2 regions of the Vagococcus martis genome follow, and region 1 is predicted to be linked to the other one. Evidence: riboswitches for the same ligand, from Rfam matches in the RefSeq annotation. Region 1 holds a riboswitch; the other holds the start of a gene.
What was found. A riboswitch is a leader RNA that binds a small molecule or an ion and turns the genes downstream of it on or off. The one in region 1 is predicted to bind lysine.
Positions count from the first base shown of each region.

Region 1 (6,219 bases):
AAGCGGTAGATTGCATTAAAGAAGAGTTACTCCCACTAGCTTCGGTGTTAACCCCAAATATTCCAGAAGCAGAAGAATTAATTCAGCAAGAGATAAAAACAAGCGAAGATATGATTCAAGCAGCACACGTTTTACAAGAAATGGGTGTCAAAAATGTGGTAATAAAGGGAGGTCATTCAACAGATATTTTGGCAAAAGACTTTGTCTTACTAGAAAATGGTGAGACATTTTGGATGAGTTCAAAACGCATTGAAACGATTAAAACACATGGGACGGGCGATACATTTTCATCATGCATAGCAGCTGAAATAGCAAAAGGAAAGTCGGTTAAAGAAGCTATACACATTGCGAAAAGTTTTATTCAAGGTGCGATAGAACAAGAGATATTTGTTGGACATGGACATGGTCCAACGAATCATTGGGCTAATCCAGTTCAAGATATTATCATCGATTAACAGACTTTAAAATGGATGTTTATTATTGCCGAACTATCAAATAAATGTTACAATAATGTTACAAAGGAGTAACGAAGTTGTAATATTTTGTTGTTAAGGAGGTAATTGACATGAAAAAGTTAATTTGGAGTAGTATTTTAATAAGTACATTAATGGTTGGTAATATTAGTCAAGCTGTTGATTCATCAACAGAAACAAAAGAAAGTGAGTCAATTAGTCAAGTGACGACTAATTCGACTGAAACGACAACAGAGTCTACAAGCGAAGCAATTCCAGATGGTCTTGCTATCACAAAATCAGATGTTTCGTTATTAATCACTGATATGGTAAATGAAGGGAAATTATCACAGTTTCAATACGAAGATTTCCAAGTGCGTATAGAAAAAGCAACAACAATAAAAGAAGTAACTTTAGTTTATTCTGACGCCCTTGATTTAGCAAAATTAAATAAAGATTTATATCAAAGTAGTTTTGATGAAAAAGTTTATAATACAAAATATCAATTAGGGCTATTGGTTAAAACAGGTAAACTGACACAAAAACAAGCTGATCAGTTCATTGAAAAAATTGATAAAAGTACAACAATCGAAGAGTTAGATAATTTGTGGGCAGAAATTGAAGCTACAGTGAATAAATCAACAGATACAACAAGCAGTACTAGCTCAAGTTCAAGCAGTGTTAAACAGACACAAGCGGTTAAAACGACACCCAAATCTGATACTAAAAACAGCTCATCTAATTTACCAAAAACAGGTGAAAAACAATCAAATGTTGGATTACAGTTAATAGCTGTAGGGTCATTACTTATGACTGTTATATTGATAAAACGAAAATCATAATAATTAAAACAAAAAGAGAGTCGCAACCAGTTCATTTTGGTTCTGACTCTCTTTTTATGACTATTCTGAAAATGTCACAGATAGTGTGGCTTCTGGATCGATACTGGTTAATAGCCTTTGATAATAATCTGTTGCTTGATCTTTTAACCATTCTTTATTCATATCAATATATTTAACTAATGTATCATCACTCATCGCGTTGTTTGCTAACTCGTGAGTGTCGATGTCTTCAGTAACGAAACTGAGAATGTCACCTTTACTATTGACTACTTCAAAACTTGGGTTACTAATCCCCACCACGATAAATTCGGGAATGGTGATGTTGTATGTGTTTTGTGAACCAGGTGCTTTTTGTATCGTGACGACATTGCCATCAAATCCTAATTTTGCTTCAAAAGTTCCTTTGACATATGTTGTTTTTTCACTAAAAGGAACTTCCATTCCTAAAAATGTTTTCACCTGACTTTTATCGTAAATATCTGTCACGCTCAGTCCTAGTATCGCCACTTGACTGTGTTTAGTCATGGCATTGACAACTTGAGTTTCAGATGTTTTCGATTTTGTATGCCAAATTGAACTATTACCTGACATTAATCCAATAACCCACGTTCCAAGTAGTAGTGCTACAAAGCAAACAATAACCCATATATGAACTTTTAGTTTAAAAAATTTTCGAATAATTAGTGACACATCCTTTTTTTATTTATTATACTATAAAAAATTATTTTGTTGATGATATAACATTTAAATTATCTTCTCATTTTTTTCTCAGACAATTTTTATTATGACACTTGTCATATGAGAATTGATTTGCTATAATCATAAACAATAATTAAATAAAAGTTAGAGATGAGGCGCATTGATCATTAGTAGGTAAAGTTTGGAATCTGCAAATAACTTTACTGAAAGGGTGATATGCCGAAATATCTATGCTATTGCAGTTGGTATAGGTGTTGGATTTGTAGTTAATAGCTATAAGTCTGTCATTATTTTAAAAATAATGGGGTGCATCGCTTGTAGATAGTTAAGACAAGTTCATGCCTGTGAACTTGTCTTTTTTATTTTTCGATGCCGATTAGGAGGAAAATAAAATGACAAAAAGAAGTGTCATTAAATTTGGTGGAACATCGGTCGGAGATTTTTCAAAAATTAAAAACATTGCAAAATACCTAGCAAATCGTGCCAATAAGGGTGAGGAATTAGTTGTCGTTGTTTCTGCGATGGGGAAAACGACAGATGAGTTGTTAAAAAATGTTGATTTGTTATCCAAGGAACCAGACCAACATGATTTAGCCCTACTTTTAACTACTGGAGAACAACAAACAATTTCTTACTTAGCTATTGCGCTAAAAGAGCTTGATGTCAAGGCCAAAGCGATGACAGGATTTCAAGCAGGGATAAAAACAAAAGGGCATTACATGAAGAGTAAGATACTAGAAGTTGATAATGAAGCTTTTGAGAAAGCGTTCTGTTCAAATAAGGTGGTTGTTGTAGCGGGTTTTCAAGGGATGAATGCAGATGGCGAGTTAACAACGCTTGGTCGTGGAGGAAGTGACACAACAGCTGTTGCCATTGCATCATCTTTAGAAACATCTTGCGAAATTTATACCGATGTCGCGGGAGTGTATGGTACGGACCCACGATTGTATCCAGCAAAACGAATAGATGTTGTGAGTTTTGAGGAAATGATGGAAATGAGTGCGTTAGGCGCTGGCGTACTGGAAACAAGAAGTGTTGAAATTGCTAAAAATTATCATGTACCCATTTATTTAGGGCAAACATTATCAGATGAAAGAGGGACTTGGGTTATGCCACAAAAAGATATCTTAGAAAAAAAAGCAGTCACAGGTGTTGCGCTTGATAAAGACATGCATTATGTCACATTTAGCTATCCAGAAAATGATGCCACTTTATTGAAACAATTGTTTAATTTATTAGAAAAAGAAGAAATTAATATTGATATGATTTCTCAAATTGTCAATGAAGACGGGTTGCAATTGTCATTTACGATGAAAGATACAGATACGGTCGAATTAAAACATATATTTGATACGTTACACAAAGAATTTACCGAACTAAATTACGTGGTGAAATCAGACTATGTCAAAGTATCTGTGATTGGTTCAGGTATGCGAGATATGTCTGGTGTTGCAAGTAAAGTATTTATGACATTGTTAGAAAATGATATTGAATTTTATCAAGTAACCACCTCTGAAATTAGTATTTCTTATGTCGTGGATCGGACAAATGGTGTGTTAGCAGTTGAAAAATTATGCGAAGCGTTTGGGTTATAAAAGAGAGGAGAATGAATGATGGCCCCATTATTTAAAGGTGCAGCTGTTGCAATTACCACTCCATTTAGTCATGACGAGGTAGATTATGCGACATTTGAAAAACATGTAAATTTTTTAATCGAGGAAGGACTTCAAGCGTTGTTTGTTAATGGGACAACTGGTGAAGGATCGACATTAACAGAAGAAGAACGACTTAACTTAATTCGTTCATCTCTTAAAGTATCAAATGGACGAGTACCAGTTATCGCAAATACAGGAACCAATGACACAAAAGCTTCACTATCACATTCTTTAAAAGCAAAAGAAGCCGGTGCTGATGCGATTATGTTAATTACACCTTATTACAATAAAACAAGTCAACGTGGTTTAATCAAACATTTCACATTGATAGCAGATACGGTAGGGTTACCAGTTATCTTGTATAATGTACCTTCTCGAACTAATATGACAATTGAACCTGAAACGTTAGTTGAATTAGCAAAAAATCCACATATTGTGGCATTGAAAGATGCAACTGGAGATATGGAATATTTACGTCAATGTAAAGAATTATTGCCTAGTGATTTTGCTATTTATAGTGGTAATGATGACGCGATTATCCCGTTTTTTGAAGGTGGAGGAGACGGTGTGATTTCTGTTTTAGCTAACGCTACACCAAAAGAATTTCAAGAAATTTATACGACATTCCAGGAAAATCCAGTTGAGGCAAAAGAATTATTTGAACAAATATTACCACTTATTAACAGTTTGAGTGTTGATATCAATCCAATGCCAATTAAGGCTTTGGTTAATCATTTAGGGTATGCTGAAGATGAAGTTCGTTTGCCATTGGTCGAACTAGAAGCCGATGCACGTGTGCCGATCGAACAAGCATATCATGCATTTAAAGGAGAGTAATCTATGGATATTATATTAGTTGGCTATGGTGCAATGAATCAACGAGTAGCTCACTTAGCTAGTGAACGAGGACATCGTGTAGTGGGGATTGTGACGCCTGTTGAAGGAGAGTATCCTTATCCAGTGTTTCAAGTTACAGATGAGTTACCTAAAGCAGATGTCATGATTGATTTTTCCCATCCAAACTTAAGTTTACCGATGATTAAAAAAAATGTTGGAATCCCGTTAGTTGTGGCAACAACTGGACAAAAAGAAGACATCATTGCGTCATTAGAAGCTGTATCAAACACAACACCAGTTTTCTTTAGTGCCAATATGAGTTACGGAGTCCATGTCTTGACGGAAATTATAAAATACAGTGTACCGCTACTTGAAAATTTTGATATCGAATTAACAGAAAAGCATCACCGTAAAAAAGTCGATGCACCAAGTGGCACTCTCGTTAAATTATATGATGCCATAAAAGAAATCAAACAAGATTCTTATCCTGTTTATGATAGACATGAACGCCATACACCAAGAGATGCTGATGAAATTGGCATTAGTGTGATTCGTGGTGGCTCGATTGTTGGAGAACATGAAGTGCTATTTGCCGGTGAAGAGGAAACGATTCAAATTATTCACCGAGCACAGAGTAAAGATATTTTTGCCAATGGTAGTTTAGATGTGGCTGAAAAATTAGTCCACAAACAACCAGGATTTTATACATTTGATAACTTATAGAAAGAAGGGGTATTTTTGGAATTACAATCAGCACAAGAAATTATTCGATATATTAGTGAGAGTAAAAAACAAACACCAGTAAAAGTTTACGCGAATGGAGAATTTAAAGGAGTCGAATTTCCTGAAAGTTTTAAAGTATTTGGCTGCAAATGCTCGAAAACAATTTTTGCAGATTATAGTGAGTGGGAAGATTTTTATGAAGCGAATCAATCACTTTTTAAAGAGGTAGAGATTGAGTATGACAGACGTAATTCAGCTATTCCTCTGATTGACCAAACAAAATTAAATGCTCGTATTGAACCAGGTTCATTTATCCGCGAGCATGCAGTGATTAAAGATGGTGCAGTTGTCATGATGGGAGCGACTATTAACATTGGGGCGGTCGTCGGCGAAGGAACGATGATTGATATGAATGCCACACTTGGTGGGAGAGCAACAACAGGAAAAAATGTTCACGTTGGTGCAGGAGCGGTGTTAGCAGGTGTTATCGAACCACCTAGTGCTCAACCAGTTGTGGTAGAAGATGATGTGTTAATCGGGGCGAACGCCGTTATCTTAGAAGGTGTTCGAGTTGGTAAAGGAGCGGTTGTGGCTGCAGGTTCAATCGTGACAGAAGACGTTCCAGCTGGCAGTGTTGTAGCAGGAATCCCAGCAAAAGTGATTAAACAAGTGAGCGACGTAAATGAATCAAAAATTGAAATCGTTCAAGCATTAAGAAAGCTAAATGAAGATTAACCCAAGAAAGACTATAGATAACAGGAGATGATCGTGTGACAGAAGAGTATTTAATACAGACACGTCGTTGGTTGCACCAACACCCTGAATTAAGTTTGCAGGAATTTGAAACAACTGCTTTTATTAAAAAAGAGTTGGATAAAATGGTTGTAGCATATGACACGCCACTTGAAACAGGCGTTGTAGCTTATATCAAAGGAAGCGGAGATAAAAGTATTGCGTTTCGAGCAGATATAGACGCGTTACCTATTCATGAAGAAAATGATGTGGATTACC
Region 1 is NZ_MVAB01000001.1:1,537,438-1,543,656, reverse strand. It holds gene thiD (bifunctional hydroxymethylpyrimidine kinase/phosphomethylpyrimidine kinase) at 1-455, shown strand, start outside; gene BW731_RS07475 (LPXTG cell wall anchor domain-containing protein) at 566-1,294, shown strand; gene BW731_RS07470 (hypothetical protein) at 1,355-1,984, opposite strand; lysine riboswitch at 2,136-2,313, shown strand; gene BW731_RS07465 (aspartate kinase) at 2,386-3,588, shown strand; gene dapA (4-hydroxy-tetrahydrodipicolinate synthase) at 3,607-4,485, shown strand; gene dapB (4-hydroxy-tetrahydrodipicolinate reductase) at 4,489-5,208, shown strand; gene dapD (2,3,4,5-tetrahydropyridine-2,6-dicarboxylate N-acetyltransferase) at 5,224-5,943, shown strand; gene BW731_RS07445 (M20 metallopeptidase family protein) at 5,979-6,219, shown strand, end outside.

Region 2 (6,219 bases), 250 kb from region 1:
ATTGAATCCACACCATTTTCGCTCCTAGTATCAGATACATTAATAAAGCTGACACCGCTCCTGAAGAGTTACTAATGGGTGAAGACACACTCAGCTCTATATAACGAAGCCCCACATACCCGATCGCCATTGATAAAATATACATGGACGACACAGGTAAATAAATCAATAAATTTTTCCATTCAAAACTCACACCCAAATACAAATAATAGTAGAAAAAGGCATGAAGTCCCATCACCAATCCCACAATGACCACTGTTTTTTGTGCACTATACTTATCTTTTTCATTGTTTCCCAGTTTATAAAATAAATCTGCTGTCCCCCATGCAAAGACAGCTACCAGCGCTGACATAAACCACATATTTTTCGTCTCCCTCAATTTTTCTATCATACTTACTTGTCTAAAAATAACGAATTAACGTGACTTGGTCAAATAAAATTTTCGTGAAAAGTCTGTCAATCGAAAATAAAAATGTCCCAAAATGAGGGCTCACATTAGCGCAATCTTTACTGCGTAAAACTTGCACTAATGTGACCATTATTGGTAAAATAAGGTACTTTTTGTTTCAGGCTGTTTTTTCAGCCTCATATTCTTCGATAGTACGGTCAATACTTTGAAGATACCTTTTGAAAGACTCAAGTTTCCACGGATGTGACTGTGGTGGAATGTACTTGCGTCTTTCTTTTTTTATATCTGAAGAAACCCCATCAAACTCTTTTGAATAGGTCTCGTGGTTTTTTAATCGTCTAGTAGGATAAATTTTTTCTGCTATATTAACATAAATCTCCCCGTTAAAAGCTTTTATAATTAATGCTTTCGTTTTCCTTGTAAAATATTTGTCGCTACCACCTTCCGTTGGAAGATAAAATTTATTTTGATACTTAATATGATGGCCATTATCGACTATACGATGAGAGACAGTAGCTAGTAATAAATTAATTTCAGCTGTTGTAGGAGAAGTTTCATAAACACTTTCTGCAGTTTTGTGACCAAATTGTCGATTAAACTTTCGAATCCATACAGATAGAAATTGATTAGCCTCCTCTATAGAATGTATATTTGCTATCTCAAGATCAACAGGCAATCTTGATTGCACTGTCCCATTTAAACGTTCTACACGACCTTTTGCTTGAGGAATAGAGGATGTTTTTATGTCAATACCTAATTGATGACAAGCAAACCCAAACTGCGTGAACGTATCTTCTTCTACAGCTTTTGTTGATTTTCTGTTGTACTCAAAGACGGTTCGTTTATCTGTTAGAAAAGTGGCAGGAATCCCTTGTTTTGTCAGAATTTGATGAAGAACATGGTAATAACCATTGAGCGTTTCCTGTTGGTCAAAATAAGCGCCAACAATATTACCTGATGCGTCGTCAATAGCTAAATGAAGATGAGTTATTTGATTTCCAAACCAATTATATGAACTAGCATCTAATTGAATTAATTCTCCTTTGTATTTTTTTCTAGGTCGACTAGGATGGGTCTTTTCAGGGAGTTCTAGGTAGTCTTCAGCTCTTGGAACCAATAGGTTCTCTGATTGTTTGGTTTGTTGACCTTCTTGCTTTATTAATTGTTTGAGTCTTCTTTTTGTCTTTTTTTGAGCCTTTGGTGAAAGTATTTTTTCTTTGTACAGGATGCTTCTAATTGTAGTATCTGTATAACAGATATGATGGTCGTTTTTCAGTATTTCAGTAAAATGCTTAATATTTGGTTTAATACTAAACGATTGATAACTAGTGATTATTTGTTGTTTTACTTTTTCAGGCACAGAGTGCTTATTTTTTCTCCCTCGATTTTTATGGACAAATGCTGATTTACCATTTTCCCTGTATGATTTCACTAAACGGTTAATTTGTCGTATAGATAAATTAAGTTCAACACTAGCTCTCTTTTTTTGTTTTTTATTTTCAGCGACAGCTTTAATAACTTGATACTTTTTGGTTTCATTCATTGTTAGATTTATCCTTTTCATAAAGTTATTTTATCATTTTGGGACATTTTGTCTTTCGACCTACTTAGGACATTATCACTTTCGAATGATAGTCAAATAAAATTTTCGTGAAAAGTCATGACTTTTTGAAAAAGGTATGATATAGTGTTAGACATATTAAGAAAAAATAACCGAATATTATAAATCTAGAGGTTGCAGTCTATCAATAACATTAGTCGAGTAGAGGATTACGTTGACACTAATGCACAGGGAAGATTGCCGAAATGTGATAAAGTTCCTCGCTTATCATGTTGGGGCTATAGTGAATAACTATAGAACTGTCTTAGTTAAAACTAAGATGCGCTATGATTAGATAACTTATTGTTAATCTGACTTCATAACAAGCAACCTCTATTTACGAGGTTGCTTTTTTATTTATCTAAAACAAAAGGAGAATTATCATGCAAACAAACAATCGTTCGACCAATCATGTCCTTATTGCACTATTATTTATGTTTATTAGCCTAATCATGCTGACACCAAAAGTGGAGGCAAATGATGATAAATTTGTCGTAGGAATGGAAGCTGGATATCCTCCATTCAACTGGACACAACAAAATGACAACAATGGCGCTGTTAAAATCCAAGGAGGAAGCGAGTACGCAAACGGCTATGATGTCATGATCGCAAAACGTGTTGCTGAAGGCTTAGGAAAAGAACTGGTCATTTACAAAACAGCTTGGGACGGTTTAGCTCCTGCTTTAACTTCTGGAAAAGTAGATGCTATTATCGCTGGTATGTCTCCCACTGAAGAACGAAAAAAAACCATCGACTTTACCAATGACTATTATCACTCAAACTTAGTCTTAGTCGTTGCAAAAGATGGAAAATATGCCAATGCCAAAAGTCTGAAAGATTTTGAAGGGGCAAAAGTGACTGCCCAATTAAATACATTTCACTATTCTGTGATTGATCAAATCGAAGGTGTCTCAAAACAAACTGCCATGGATGATTTTTCTGCTATGCGTGTGGCACTTCAATCCGGAAAAATTGATGCCTATGTTTCAGAAAAACCTGAGGGAATCACCGCCCAAAAAGTGAATCCTAATTTTAAAATGATTGATTTTAAAGATGGCCAAGGATTTAAAACAAATCGTGATGATACATCTGTTTCTATCGGTGTTAAAAAAGGCAGTCAAGATATCGCAAAAATTAATGACATTTTAGCCGGAATAAATCAAACTGAACGAGACAATTTTATGGATATTGCCATTAGTGAACAACCTGACTCACAATCAAATGAAAATTGGATTGTCAAAATCGTCAAAGAAAACTGGCAAATGTTCTTAAAAGGTGCTGGAGTAACGCTTTTAATCTCACTTATCGGGACAATTGTTGGAACATTCATCGGATTAGGAATTGGCTTATTTAGAACCATCCCAACGCCAAAAAGTATGGTGAACAAAGTATTATTTAAATTATTAAACACTCTATTTTCTATTTATATCGAAATTTTTAGAGGAACGCCAATGATCGTTCAAGCGATGGTGATTTACTATGGTTCTTCTCAAGCATTTGGGATTGATATGAATCCTCTTGCAGCAGCATTATTTATTGTATCAATCAATACTGGGGCTTACATGACAGAAATCGTTCGTGGTGGTATCTTCTCGGTTGATAAAGGACAATTTGAAGCAGCATCTGCTATTGGAATGACACACGGTCAAACAATGGTCAACGTCGTGATTCCACAAGTATTTAGAAATATTCTACCTGCTATGGGGAATGAATTTGTCATTAACATCAAAGATACTTCTGTATTAAATGTGATTGCAGTAACCGAATTATTCTTCCAAGCAAAAACAGTCGCTGGAAGTAACTTTAGATTCTTTGATACCTTCTTTGTTGTTTGTGTGATTTACTTTGTTATGACCTTTACTGTAACGCGTATTTTACGATTTGTTGAAAAACGTATGGATGGTACTGGTGAATACGCACCTTATGCTAATCAAATGCAAACAGCTATTTTAGAAAGAAAGGATGACAAATAATGACAGACTTAATCCAAATCAATCATTTACAAAAACAATACGGCAATCATGAAGTATTAAAAGACATTAATCTATCTGTAAAAGATGGTGAAGTTGTAACGATTATCGGGCCATCTGGTTCAGGTAAATCAACTTTACTTCGTTGCATTAATTTATTAGAAGAACCAACTGGTGGGGAATTACTTTTCAAAGGTGACAATATCCTTGCTCCTGGTTATAACTTACCAAAATATCGTGCTCATGTTGGAATGGTATTTCAACAGTTCAATCTATTTGAAAATCACGATGTCTTAAATAACTGCATTGTTGGACAAGTAAAAGTATTAAAACGCTCACGAGAAGAAGCAGAACGTATCGCGATTGAAAATTTAGATAAAGTCGGGATGAAAGATTTTGCTCATGCTAAACCTAGCCAATTATCTGGTGGACAAAAACAACGTGTCGCAATTGCTCGCGCCATCTCTATGGATCCTGAGGTGATGCTATTCGATGAGCCAACCTCAGCACTTGACCCTGAAATGGTCGGTGAAGTATTAAAAATCATGCGTGAGTTAACTGGGACTGGATTAACCATGATTATCGTAACGCATGAGATGGCTTTTGCCGAAGAAGTATCTGATCGTGTCATTTTTATGGATCAAGGAGTTGTTGCTGAAGAAGGTGCTCCGGAAAAAATTTTCCAACATCCAGAACAAGCTCGTACAAAAGAATTTTTACAACGTATTTTAGAAGGATAAAAAATAAGCTAGATTGAGCCAACTCAATCTAGCTTATTTTTATTTATCTAGTTTTTCTAATACATTCTTTGGAATATCACTTTTTGACACATCATTTGGTCCACTAATTACCCTTTTTTGACTAATCGATGCTTTTATATATGAACCTGGTTTTAATGGGATCACATTATCACCACTCAATTCATAATCCATTTTTTGTATTGTCCCATCTTCTTTTACAAAATCAAAATCGTATTGATACGTTTTACTACCAGTAATGACTTTTCCTGTATCATCTTTTGTCTCTTGCTCTGTAGGAACAACTTCAGGTACTTTAGCATAGGCAATATCACCTTTATAGGTCATATTATAGTACTCATATCCTTTATACCCACAAACGACGACCAATATTACAGCTACTACTAAAATAATTTTTTTTACCATATTATCACCTCATAAACAAATTAATTAACAATATAATCTAAAAAGATTTATACATGAATAATAACATGTATTTTAGATTAAAATAACTAAAACGACTCTCTTTAACCTAACAAAAACGTAAGTTTAAAGACAAAAAAATATTATTATTTCTTTAAATGAACAATTAAAAAAGAGCTATCATTTGTATTATTTCAATAAAAGCTTTACTATATATCTAATCATAAAAAGGAGGTTTTTTAAATGTGTACAAATATCACGTTAACTGCTAAAAATGGCGATATTTTTTTCGGTCGCACAATGGATTTAGATATTTCAATGTTTGGTGAAGATCCTGGATTAGATTTAGATATTACACTAGCAACTGTTCCAAAACACATCAATATAGCTAGCCAAGTTTCTCCTTGGACCAGTAAATACACAGTCTTAGGTGTTATGACAAAGTATACAACGGTCATGTATGATGGTATGAATGAACATGGCTTAGTTGGTGATATGCAAGTTCTAGTTGAAGCAACGACAAAAAACACTCAAGACATTATTGATGATGGCAAACAACCACTACTAACAGAAGAATTTGTCTTATATATTTTATCAAACTTTAAAACTGTAGCTGAAATTAAAGAACATTATAAAGAATTTGTTTTAGCCGATGAGCCTTTTGTTTATAAAGGTCAAAATCTTCATTTCCCTCTACACTACACATTCGTTGATACAACTGGAGAAGGTATCGTTTTAGAGCCTGTATTAGATGGCGGATTTAAACTATACGACTATGTTGATGTGATGACGAATAGCCCAGAATATAACTACCACACTACAAATATCAGACATTACATTAATTTAAGCGATATTGATCATCCCACTCATCGTGTGATGAAAAATAAAGTTGATGTGGAACCAATTGAACATGGTACAGGTTACGGATTATTTGGTTTACCCGGAGATTATACTTCTCCTTCTCGTTTTATCAGAAGTTTCTATCTAAAAAATATGTTAGATGATTTTGATACAAATAAAGGAATCAATAGACTATACAGTGTTTTTAGACCAATCATCGTGCCTCGAGGTTTAGAACAC
Region 2 is NZ_MVAB01000001.1:1,282,840-1,289,058, reverse strand. It holds gene BW731_RS06290 (EamA family transporter) at 1-361, opposite strand, end outside; gene BW731_RS06285 (ISNCY family transposase) at 567-1,952, opposite strand; lysine riboswitch at 2,131-2,305, shown strand; gene BW731_RS06280 (ABC transporter permease subunit) at 2,393-3,982, shown strand; gene BW731_RS06275 (amino acid ABC transporter ATP-binding protein) at 3,982-4,719, shown strand; gene BW731_RS06270 (YxeA family protein) at 4,759-5,142, opposite strand; gene BW731_RS06265 (linear amide C-N hydrolase) at 5,383-6,219, shown strand, end outside.
Region 2: linked by a shared signal. The riboswitch ahead of BW731_RS06280 (ABC transporter permease subunit) and the one ahead of BW731_RS07465 (aspartate kinase) in region 1 are both predicted to bind lysine.